DNA from 2 places in the Lysinibacillus sp. BS3 genome. Region 2 is predicted to be linked to the other one. Evidence: predicted binding sites of a transcription regulator. Region 2 holds the regulator's gene; the other holds the start of a gene.

Region 1 (6,342 bases), 510 kb from region 2:
TACAGCATCATTTGAAATAGATATAATATAGTAGAAACTCTGAATTTTTTAAAAAAGAAGTCGTCTCATAGTACTTTGAGACGACTTTTTTTGATGAGAGCATTAATATTTTTTTGCTTTTATTTTACCTGTCCAAGTTTTGAAACCACCTTGAAGTTGGTAAATTTGGTTGTACCCACGTTTTTTAAGAAATAGTGCAGCACGTGAGCTACGGCCTGTATTTTGACAGTATAGATATACTGGTAAATCTGGGCGGATTTCTTTATAACGTTGACGTAGTGTTGTCGAAGGCACATTTCGTGCACCAAGAATGTGACCAGCATCAAATTCTTTTTGCTCACGAACATCGATCAGCTGGGCTTTACGATAGCCTTCTATGAATTGCTCTTGTGTTAGGTTGGTTACGGCTTTTTTGAGTCGTAGTGCATTAATTCCGATATATGCAATTGTGACTACTAAAACGACACCGATTGTGATAAGTATGTCCAAGATTTTCTTACCCCTTTCTATCTTCTCTATTATTATAAAAGATGCGCTAGCGATAGTCCAATGAGTTTGATAAAATTAACTAGGTTGTAGCGAAATCGCTTTTTTCGTTACACAAGCAATCGTTCGCAATTTGAACTGTAGTATAATATTCGTTAAAGTTGACCCACAGGTGGGGCCTGATGGATCATTTTATATTTGTAGGAGATGAGCATATGACAACTTGGTATTTTTTAAATTCAGGGAAATGTAGTCCTTCTTTTAATATGGCACTAGATGAAGCCTTACTTGATTGGCATAGTGAGGGGTTAATTCCACCAGTAATTCGTTTCTACGAGTGGGAGCCTGCGACATTATCCATTGGTTATTTTCAACAAGCTAAGAGAGATATTAATTTAGATGCTGTGCGTGAACAAGGCTTAGGTTTTGTACGTCGACCAACTGGTGGACGAGCTGTCCTACATGAACATGAGCTAACTTATAGTGTCATTGTGACGGAAAGCTATCCGAATATGCCAGAATCTGTGACAGAGGCATATCGTGTGTTAAGTGAGGGAATCTTGCAAGGTTTCCATAACCTAGGTATGGATGCCTATTTTAGTGTACCTGATACAGAGGAGAAAAGAGCGGACCTGAAGAGTCCAAAAAGTGCTGTTTGCTTTGATGCACCAAGTTGGTATGAACTTGTCGTAGAAGGGAAAAAAATAGCTGGAAGTGCTCAAACACGTCAAAAGGGTGTCATTTTACAGCATGGCGCCATTTTATTAGATTTGGATCAAGAGAAATTATTATCCGTATTTAATTTCTCCAGTGAAGAAGCGAAGAATCGTATGCGTAAAAAGCTACCAGAAAAGGCTGTTGCCATCAACAGTCTTGTAAAAGAGCCAGTGACAGTTGAACAATGTGTGACAGCTTTTAGAGATGGCTTTGCAAAATCGTTGCAAATTGAATTAAAACCATTTACACTTTCTGAGGAGCAATTAGAATATGTGCAAGCTTTAGAAGAAAAAAAATATGCTTCAGATGAGTGGAACTTTAAAAAGTAAAAAATGGTATGAAAAAAATATTTTTTAACGTTCAATCCTAGTCATAACAAGTAGTTCTGAATCTATTAAAAAAAGCAAGAGTTGAATTAAAAAACTATATATAGTATCTTTTTTAAAGACATATACACAATATGTAGTGTTTAACGACACAAGATATTGTGTATTTATTTTGTAATGAAGAGAACAAGGGAGGCTAAACGATGGTACTCACAAATCATCAACCCGAAGTAAACAATCAATTTGAACAGTTAAACAAAGATATTGAACAATTCCCGCAGGTACACCCCGTAACATCTGATATGCATATTACACACAAAGGTGTATCAAGACTTGTCATGATCGATCGCTATTCGTTTAAAGACACAGAAAAGAAAACATTGAAAGCCGGCGACTTTGTTGTATTAACGGTAAAAGCTGATCCGAAATTTCCTGCACGTGGTTTAGGGACAATTCAAAAATTGGACATGTCTACAAAAACAGCAGAGATTTTGATTGAAGAGGATTATCGTAGCGCATTAGACGATCCGCAAGAGCAAGAAACGGGTGTGATTACGCGTTCAATTGACGTGTTAGAAAAGCCTCTTGAGATATTTTATGAACAAATTGCAAAACGAAACGCAACAGGCCTTGCTGCTGTTGAAAAAACACCAGAAAAACGTCAAGAGTGGTTTGAAAAATTTTATGAGCAATTAGTATCCTTGAAATTCATTCCAGCTGGACGAGTGATTTATGGAGCTGGTTCTGAAACAGATGTAACTTTCTTTAACTGTTACGTGATGCCATTTGTCGCTGACTCTCGTGAAGGGATTAGTGATCACCGTAAGCAAGTTATGGAGATTATGAGCCGTGGTGGCGGTGTAGGAACAAATGGTTCAACATTACGTCCACGCAACACATTAGCTCGTGGTGTAAACGGTAAATCATCTGGTTCTGTTTCCTGGTTAGATGATATTGCTAAATTGACACATCTTGTGGAGCAAGGTGGATCACGTCGTGGCGCACAAATGATTATGCTAGCAGATTGGCATCCAGATATTGTGGAGTTTATTATTTCCAAAATGCAAAATCCACGTATTCTGCGTTACCTGATCGAAAATACAACGGATGAAACAATCATCCGTCTAGCCAAAGAAAAATTAAACTTCAAGCCACTTTCTATGCAAGAAGAAGCGATGTATCAAGGCATCGTGAATTATAAAAACATTGAAGGCTTAGGTGGATTTGATACAGCTATCATTCGTGAGGCTGAAAATAAATTACGTGATGGTGGCACGTACACTGTTCATAACCCAGAGTTTTTAACAGGTGCCAACATTTCTGTGACATTAACAAAAGAATTTATGGAAGCAGTTGAAAAAGATGCTGACTTCGAGCTTCGTTTCCCAGCCGTTGAAGAATATACAAAGGAAGAAATGAGCGTTTACAACACGAAATGGCATGAAGTTGGTGATGTTCGTGAATGGGAGAAAATGGGCTATAAAGTCCGCACATACCGTACAATTAAAGCAAAAGAGTTATGGAATTTAATTAATGTATGTGCAACATACTCGGCAGAGCCAGGTATTTTCTTCATTGACAACGCCAATGACATGACAAATGCAAAGGCATACGGTCAAAGTGTTGTAGCGACGAACCCATGTGGCGAGCAACCACTTGCACCATATTCTGTGTGTAACTTAGCTGCTGTGAATTTAGCACAGTTTGCGAATAAAGAAAATCAATCAGTTGATTACGAAGCACTACGTGAAACAGTTCGTGTTGGTGTTCGTATGCAGGATAATGTGATTGATGCGACACCTTACTTCTTAGAAGAAAACCGTGTACAAGCTCTTGGTGAACGTCGTGTTGGATTAGGCGTTATGGGCTTAGCCGATTTGCTGATTTACTGTGAAAAAGAATACGGTTCAGAAGCAGGTAATGCGTTAGTCGATGAAATCTTTAAAACAATCGCTGAAACTGCGTATGAGGCGTCTACAGAGCTTGCGAAAGAGCGTGGTAGCTTCCCATTCTTAGTAGGTGCTACAGACGAAGAAACAGCTCGTTTACGTAAAGCCTTTACAGAGACAGGCTTTATGCAAAAAATGCCTGCTCATATCAAAGAGCAAATCTTAGCGACTGGAATCCGTAACTCACATTTATTAACGGTTGCACCAACAGGGTCAACAGGAACAATGGTAGGGGTAGCAACAGGTCTTGAGCCATACTTCTCCTTCACGTACTATCGTTCTGGTCGTCTAGGTAAATTCATTGAAGTAAAAGCTGAAATTGTCCAAGAATATCTGAACCATCATCCAGAAGTAAATGAGCAAGAGCTTCCAGAATGGTTCGTTACAGCAATGGAGCTAAAACCAGAAGCGCATGCGGATGTGCAATGTATTATTCAAAAATGGATCGATTCATCTATTTCTAAAACTGTAAACGCACCAAAAGGCTATACAGTACAGCAAGTTGAAAAAGTGTACGAGCGACTATATAAAGGTGGCGCTAAGGGTGGTACGGTTTATGTTGACGGTAGCCGTGATTCACAAGTACTTACACTAAAAGCAGAAGAAAATGATATGGATCAACTTTCATTTGAAGAGGAATTGGTTGAAGAACATACAAAACGTCCAGTCGTATTAGTAGATACGATACAAGCGTTAGAGTCAACAACTGTTATTGGCTCAGACGTTGGGAATACATGCCCAGTATGCCGTAAAGGCACAGTCGAAGAAATGGGCGGCTGTAATACATGTACAAACTGTGGCGCACAGTTGAAATGCGGTCTATAAATTAAATTTAATAACAGTTGTAACTTTTTACCCCTTTAGATAAGATAATATAAAGGGGTATTTTTTGTATAAATGGAAATAAATACCTATTAATTTGGGTACGAAGTGTTAAATCGAGAATAGATGTTTAGGGGGGATGGAAGTATGGATGTTTCACAAATAGTTGAAAGAATTGATGAACTTTTTAATGTAACAAATAAGGAAATCTATGCTAATGAGTCTGGGGTTACATACCATGCAGATAAAGAAGTGAAGAAAATAGGATACTGTGTTAACCTAACGCTTGAAACGATAGAGGAAGCAAGAATTCATGGAGTGGACATGATGATAACACACCATGATGCATGGGATGAAATCTATGGATTAAAAGAGGCATGCACTGAAAAACTAGCAGCGTATGGTATAAGCCATTACTATAATCACTTACCACTTGATGACTGTAACTTTGGCACAAATGATAGCTTAATAAAAAAATTGAATTTAGAGATTATTAAAAGAACCCATGAATGGGAAGGACTATTCTTCGGTAGAATTGCTCAATATGAGAAAGAAATTGAATTTAAAGATTTCGTAACAAAACTTGAATTTTTACTTGAAGAACCCGTTAGATTTTGGCAGTTCAATGACAAAATGGTGAATCGAGTAGGCTTAGTCTGTGGAAATGGAGGCACAACAGCTTGCCTGAAGGAAGCGGTTGAAAATAAATGTGATGTATACATTACAGGAGAATGTAATTTATATACAATTCAATATGCTCAATTTATAGGAATAAATCTTATCATTGGAAGCCATACCTTCACAGAATTCTTTGGCATTCAAAGTTTAGCATTAAAATTGAATGACAATAAAAAAGAACTTGAAGTAGTGAGACTAAATGAAGAACATTATGAAGCGAATATTAGAATAAAGCTTAAGGAGACAAGCATATGACGTTATATTCTGTCCTAGTGGCGAACAGTGCTTTACAAACAGTTGATTGTACAGGAATTGCTGAAATAACAGTAAGAGAATTAAAAAAATTATATCCAATTACAGAGAGTACACCAACACAGTCGTGGCATTTGATGGATGATGATGCACGAGTTTTACATGCAGCAGATGAATCAGCTTTTGAAAATTTGAATATATTCGAATGGAATAATCCACCTTACGACTTAGGGCTTTATAATGAAAAATCCTTTGTATACGGCATCGAGGGAAATTGGGGTCCTCAATTTTTAGAAGATTTTTTAAGTTATTTGAAGGAACATATACAAACTGAGCAAGGTGCTGAATTAATTAGGTTCTGGGCAGGGGATTATGATAAAAAACTAAAAAGCCGTCGTATTACGATGGAAGACCTTGAATTGCATCACCTTGAAAGCTTAAAGAACGAGGAATACATACGTGTCACTTTTGTATAGCTACCTCTGAATGATGGAACTCCACATAATAAAAAGCAAAAACATAAAGCAATAGATGAAAAGGCAAATCAAGCCCTATTTCCAAATTTAGAAGATGAGGTAGAAATTTTATCAAAAGAAGTAGATGAATTATTTCAGGATAATTAATCTTCACTATCTACATGTTAGCAAGACAAAATTGATTAACCTCATTCACAGAGTGGAAGAGGTTAGAAAATGGGATAGGTATAGTTACTCGCCATTATCAAATCCACCTCCAATAATATAGCGGTAGTTTGGAGGGGATAGATACCCAATCGAAAGCTGTCATTTTGTTTCAAAACGGCAGCTTTCTTAGTGTTGAAAAATAAAACAGTCAATTGAAAGGTAGAAATGGATTTCCGTTGCAAGCTACTTGCTTTCCTGTGGGCGACCGCCAAGCCGCTTCCTCCGCTACCGCTCCGTTTAGTGGCTCGCCTGTCTCTCTATCCCACGGGAGTCAAGTAGCCTTCCACTCCAACCCACCAAAGTGTTACCTTTTTAGAGAAAGTTTTTTAGTAAATTGAAGGTGTTCACTACTCTTTATGAAGTGGTGTTGTTAAGCATCACATCTCCACATTGAAAATAACCCTCTAAGAATATAGATAATGGGCGATT
Region 2 (6,342 bases):
CACGTGATTCATCATCAATACTTAAATCATGAATTGTTGCTTGTAGCACATCTTTTGGCATATGCATACTTGCAATCATATTCGCAACATCTCGGCGTTCTTCTTCCCTAATCTTTTGCTCACAGCGCACATAGTCCATTTCAATAGAATTCCGAACAACCCTTAATGTCGGGATGAATCCTTTTAAATAGTTTGTACAATGTTCGGTATTATCACACCCACAGCACTCAGTAGATTGACTAATAAACTCATGCAGTTTAGGTAAATTTCGCTCAACATTGTCATAGTTTAATTCATCTGCATGCTGCGCTAAAAATCCCTGCACATGCGGGTGCTCTAAAATTTCACGTCGCATGGCTTCATAGCGTTCTTGGAACGAGGGTACATTAATTGCTCGCTTTAGTGGTCCATTTATAGGTTCGATTACTGCTCACCTTCTTTACTATTCGCTTTTTCCTAGCATCTCTAATATTTTTTGTCGCTCTTTTTCAAAATCTATAGTACTAGAAGTAGATTCCTCTTGATTGTCATTTCGTTTATAGAACCATTCAGGCACTTTTTCTTCACGTTGATATCTTGAACGTCCTTTAGTCTGTTGACTCGTTTTATTGGACGTTTGCGGCTTGTTTTTCCAAGCTGTATATTTATCATGCTCTTGGCGTGCAAGTTCCATTGCTTCCTTAGCGGTCTGGACATTTTTTCGTACCCAATGATCAGCAATCGTTTCCACATATTTTTTAGGGAGCTTCATATCTGTTGTTAGCATAACGTATTCTAACAATGCATTAACCACTCCAATTGGCATGCCATGTTGAACGATTAAATTTTCTGCAAGTTGGACTGAGGTTTGTAATGGTTCTTTACCATTATTTATATCTCTTAAAACTTGGACAGGTGCCGTTGTTTCTAAATAGTGTTGAAGTTCCTGATCCTTCGTTTTTTGTCCCGCTTCTGCTACTGGTAGAGGATCGGTGACACGGGCAAGTTTTGGCGGCTCCTTGGATACGGTTAATTTATAAAAATCAGCAGCAGCCTTTCGTAAACGTTCCTGAGAAATTCCTAAATCATCATCTAAAGCAAGTATGACTACTTTTTGCATATCAAGGGCTGTTAAATGATATAAAAATGCCAACTTGGCTATAGCTTCACGCACTTCAAATGTCAACAAATTGGAAGGTACCAATTGCTCAGACAAACCTGCTTGCAATAAATCAAAATCGAATTGCTCCAAATAAAAAGGATATACTTTTTGTTGTTTATCCTTATGACTCGTATCCACTTGTAAATCTGATGGGATATTGGCATGAACAGGCTTATAGACATCAATAAAAGCACGAGATACATCCTTAAACGCCGAGTCCTTTACAGGTGACATAAAGCGCTGACGTAAGTTGCGATAAGCCTGCTCTCCAATTTTACTAAACAAAAACATCGACAGCAGCGGGTCTTTCATAAAGCTATCTGCATCTAATGGGCGCTGTAGCTCATATAAAAAACTACGCTCACCAGCATTTTCTTTTTTCCATGTACGCAACAAACCAATAGCTTCTAAAGCAATACGAGCCTCAAACACTTTACCAATTGGTAGCCCTAGCACATTCATTAAATAATAATGTGTCATTTGCTGCTTTGGCATTTGCTCTGCTTCTGCCCATAATGTTAAATAGAGGCTAACTGGCTCTGATCCCGTTAATGGTTGATAAAATAATGTAACTAATTGACGCTCTTGTGTAGAAAATGCATGAGGTAGACGAATGTCGAAAGGATCGCCAGGCTGCAATTCCTTATATAAATGAATCAACGTCATTCATCCTCTCTGTTTGCTATGATTTCTTCTCCGTTTGACGTTGAATAATGTCCTTTATTTCTTCAATAAAGACATTGATATCTTTAAACTGACGGTAGACCGACGCAAAACGCACATAGGCAACCTCATCAATTTTGGCTAAGCGGTCCATGACCATTTCGCCAACATCTTCTGAGCGTACTTCCGAATTTCCAATACGACGAAGATCTTTTTCAATGGACAGAACAAGTTCCTCCAGCACATCAAGTGCCACTGGGCGTTTTTCACAAGCACGAATAAGCCCACGAAGTACCTTCTCACGGCTAAACTCTTCTCGTGAACCTTCCTTTTTCACAACGACTAATGGTGTCTCTTCAATTTTTTCAAACGTTGTAAAACGGAAGCCACATGACTCACATTCACGACGTCTACGAATTTCTTTATTATCATCTACTGGCCTCGAATCCACAACACGCGTTCCGTTAAATTGGCAAGATGGACATCTCATATAATTACTCTCCTGGTTTACAACAATTTAATATATCTATTATAACAAATTTCCTACATGTAAGAAAAGTGCATTCACGTTTGTGGGCTCATGATAAATCTAAAGCACCTGAAGTACAAGAATAGTTTCTGTAAAAAAAGAGCACATTGAAACCTTTTCGATTTCAATGTGCTATCTATAGAAATTATTACGCGTTTACCGTTTCCAAAGCATTTGCCACTTTTTTCACAAGGTCAACAACGCGTGCAGAGTAGCCCCACTCGTTATCATACCAAGCAAGTACTTTTACTTTGCGGTTGCCTAACACCATTGTAGAAAGTCCATCAACTGTTGAAGAATAAGTTGTTGTATTGTAATCAGAAGATACTAATGGCTCAACAGAGAAATTAAGGATACCCTTCATTGGACCTTCTGTTGCCGCTTTTACAAATGCTGCATTAACTGCATCAACTGTTACATCTGTATTTAAATCTACTACAAGGTCAACTAAAGATACGTTTGGTGTTGGAACACGAAGTGCCATACCATGAATTTTACCCTCTAATTCAGGTAACACTAATTTTAAGGCTTTCGCTGCACCTGTAGATGTTGGGATAATGGATTGGGCGCATCCACGTGCACGACGTAAATCTTTATGCGGATTGTCTAAGTTCTTTTGGTCATTTGTATAAGCATGAACTGTTGTCATTAAACCATTCTCAATACCAAATGTGTCATTCAATACTTTTGCTACTGGCGCTAAGCAGTTTGTTGTACAAGAAGCATTTGAAATAACATCATGTTTCGCAATATCCAATTTGTCATCATTTACACCTAAAACAATTGTGACATCCTCGTTTTTACCTGGTGCTGTTAAGATTACTTTTTTCGCTCCTGCTGCTAAGTGCATTGCTGCTTTATCACGTTCATTAAATTTTCCTGTAGCTTCAATAACGATATCTACACCCATTGTAGACCAAGGTAATTTTAAAGGATCACGTTCACTAATAATTTGAACTCGTTTACCATTTACAACTAAAGCATCGCCTGCTGGTTCTACCGTACCTTCAAATGTTCCGTGATTTGTGTCATACTTAATCAAATGTGCTAACGTTTCTGCAGGATAGCTAGCGTTAATTGCAACGATGTTTAAATCTTGTTGTACGATAGCCTGGCGGAAAACCATACGTCCGATACGCCCGAAACCATTAATAGCAATTGATACTGTCATTTATAATATCCTCCTGTGAGTACATACTCAGATTAATTAATTATATACTTTATGGTGATTAGTATAACACAATTTTAAAAAAGATGAACATTATATATTGAGAATATAAAAGTTCTTATTTTCTGAAAAATTATTCTTTATTATGGCGTTTCCCCATAAAAAAATGCGTAGCAAGGTCGGCTTGCTACGCATTATAAAAGAACTCATGAAATAACATCCCAATAATGCAGGATTTTTTTTAATTGTTCTTCTGTACTTTCTATATTTTCATTATTATAAATGACCGCATGTGCACCCTTTTCTTTGACAGACATCGGCAGTTGAGAGTGCATACGTGCCAATGCATCTTCTTTAGATAAATTATTTCGTTCCATTAAACGTCGAAGCTGAACTTCTTCACTGACCGATACCACAATGATACGTTCCACAAAATGTTGAAGCTTACTCTCAAATAACAAAGGAATGTCCATCACAACATGTTCATGTCCTGCTTCTAAATAAGCATCACGCTGACGTAACATTTCTTTTCTGATTGCTGGATGCATGATATCATTTAACGTTTTGCGTTTGGCAGGCTCATGAAATATGATATCTCCCAGCATAGTTCGATTTAAATTGCCGTCCTCAAGCAAGATAGCTTGTCCGAAGCTTTCAGCAATCAATGCTAATGTCTCAGTTCCAGGTTCTACGACATCTCGTGCTACAACATCTGCATCAACAATCGGTAAACCCAGTTCGCTCATCATTTTAGCTACTGTACTTTTTCCACTTGCAATACTTCCTGTTAGTCCGATAATCATTGCTAAATCCCCTTTAATGTTGACAATTTGGGCAATAGACAGAGGTACGCCCTCCAATTGTCATTTGACTTGTTGCCGTTTCACATGCTGGACATACCTTTTTCCCATACATTTTTAATCGATTCTGCATACTCCCTGCTTCCCCATTAATATTCCGATAATCAGAAATAGTTGAACCACCCGCTTCAATGCTTTGACGTAGGACAGCAACAATCTCCTCAAATAATGCTCGCTTCCGCTTTTCACTAATGCGGCTCATTTTGCGTGCAGGGTGAATTTTCTGAGCAAACAATGCCTCTGTTGCATAAATATTGCCACAGCCCGAAATGACTTGCCCATCCATAATTACTTCTTTTACGGCTTTATTTTCATATTTCGGTAGCTTAGATTTTGTTATAAAAAAATCACATGCATGCTCATCAAATGGCTCTGGTGCCATTTTTGTCAATGGCGCATGATCTTCAATTTTTGTCAGAAAACGAAGTTCACCGAATCGACGAATATCTGAATATATCAAGTATCCCCCATCTGCCATTTCAAATGTCGCATGGATATGCTTTTGAAATTTCGCCTCATTGATTTCTTCGGGTGAATTCACAACAAACCAAGCACCTGTCATCCCTAAGTGACTAACAAGAACATATGGAACATCATCCTTCAGCAAATGAAAGAAAATATATTTTGCTCTTCGTTCAATTTTGGTAATGGTCATCTGGGACAAAGTACTTTCAAATGCATCAGGCGTTGCTTGTTTGACAATACATTGTTTACCCTCACTAAAAGAGAAATGTACTCGTTCAGAAAGCTGAACCTGTTGAATGGTACGTCCTTCAACTGTTGGCTTCAATGCCTGGACGACACCCTCTACCTCTGGTAATTCAGGCATTTGAATCCCTCCTTATTTTGCCTCGTACCAAGTTGAGCCATGGTTAAAATCTACTTTAAGCGGTACAGCAAGCTCAATAGCGTTTTCCATGACTTCAGGTACAATTTTTTCGAGTAAGGCAATCTCTTCCTTTGGTGCCTCAAAGATTAGCTCATCATGCACTTGAAGTAGCAGTTTTGCCTGCATCTTTTCTTTTTTCAATCGAGCATCCATATCAATCATTGCCTTTTTAATGATATCAGCTGCACTACCTTGAATTGGCGTATTCATCGCCGTACGCTCAGCAAAGCTTCTTAAATTAAAGTTTGAGCTTGTTATATCCGGTAAATAACGGCGTCTATTTAATATCGTTGTCACATAACCATTAAATTTTGCATTTTGTACAATGTCATCCATGTACTGTTTTACACCAGGGAAACTTGCGAAATACTTTTCAATAAAATTAGCCGCTTCCTTACGCGTAATATCTAAGTTTTGTGATAGACCATAATCACTAATACCGTAGACTATTCCAAAGTTAACAGCTTTCGCTGCGCGACGCATATTACTATCAACCTCATCTTCTGACACATGAAATACATCCATAGCTGTACGTGTATGAACGTCCATTCCTTCACGGAAAGCCTCAACAAGGTTTTTATCTTCTGACATATGTGCAAGAACACGTAATTCAATTTGCGAATAGTCAGCAGAAAATAATATCCAATCCTCTTTTGAAGGTACAAAGGCTTGACGAATTTTGCGGCCCTCCTCCAAACGAATTGGGATGTTTTGTAAATTAGGATCTGTTGAGCTTAAACGCCCTGTTGCAGTTAAAGCTTGCTGGAAGCGCGTATGCACTTTACTATCTGATACATGAATCTCCTTTAGTAAGCCTTCAATATATGTGGATTGTAATTTTCCAAGTTGGCGATACAACAGAATATGTTCGATGATAGCATGCTCTGACTGTAATTTTTCTAGGACATCTGCAGCAGTTGAATAGCCTGTCTTAGTCTTTTTAATCACAGGTAGCCCTAGCTTATCGAATAGAATCACACCTAATTGTTTTGGTGAATTAATATTAAAGGTTTCTCCAGCTTCTGCATAAATTTCTTGCTCAATTACTACAAGTTTATCATTAAGCTCTTGCCCCATTTTCTCTAACGTAGC

What was found. The regulator NrdR, encoded in region 2, represses ribonucleotide reductase genes. The targets are predictions, from matches to a motif close to AACACNATATATNGTGTT.
Region 1: AAJG31_RS22520 (vitamin B12-dependent ribonucleotide reductase) is a predicted target of NrdR. The motif match lies at 1,656-1,673, and genes of this name have one in related genera.

What each region holds. Positions count from the first base shown of each region.
Region 1 covers NZ_CP154860.1:4,505,131-4,511,472, forward strand. The annotation lists gene AAJG31_RS22510 (rhodanese-like domain-containing protein) at 103-489, opposite strand; gene AAJG31_RS22515 (biotin/lipoate A/B protein ligase family protein) at 753-1,532, shown strand; gene AAJG31_RS22520 (vitamin B12-dependent ribonucleotide reductase) at 1,733-4,303, shown strand; gene AAJG31_RS22525 (Nif3-like dinuclear metal center hexameric protein) at 4,448-5,233, shown strand; gene AAJG31_RS22530 (hypothetical protein) at 5,230-5,706, shown strand.
Region 2 covers NZ_CP154860.1:3,993,301-3,999,642, reverse strand. The annotation lists gene dnaI (primosomal protein DnaI) at 1-391, opposite strand, end outside; gene AAJG31_RS19810 (DnaD domain protein) at 443-1,807, opposite strand; gene nrdR (transcriptional regulator NrdR) at 1,824-2,294, opposite strand; gene AAJG31_RS19800 (glyceraldehyde-3-phosphate dehydrogenase) at 2,482-3,504, opposite strand; gene coaE (dephospho-CoA kinase) at 3,708-4,304, opposite strand; gene mutM (bifunctional DNA-formamidopyrimidine glycosylase/DNA-(apurinic or apyrimidinic site) lyase) at 4,318-5,190, opposite strand; gene polA (DNA polymerase I) at 5,203-6,342, opposite strand, start outside.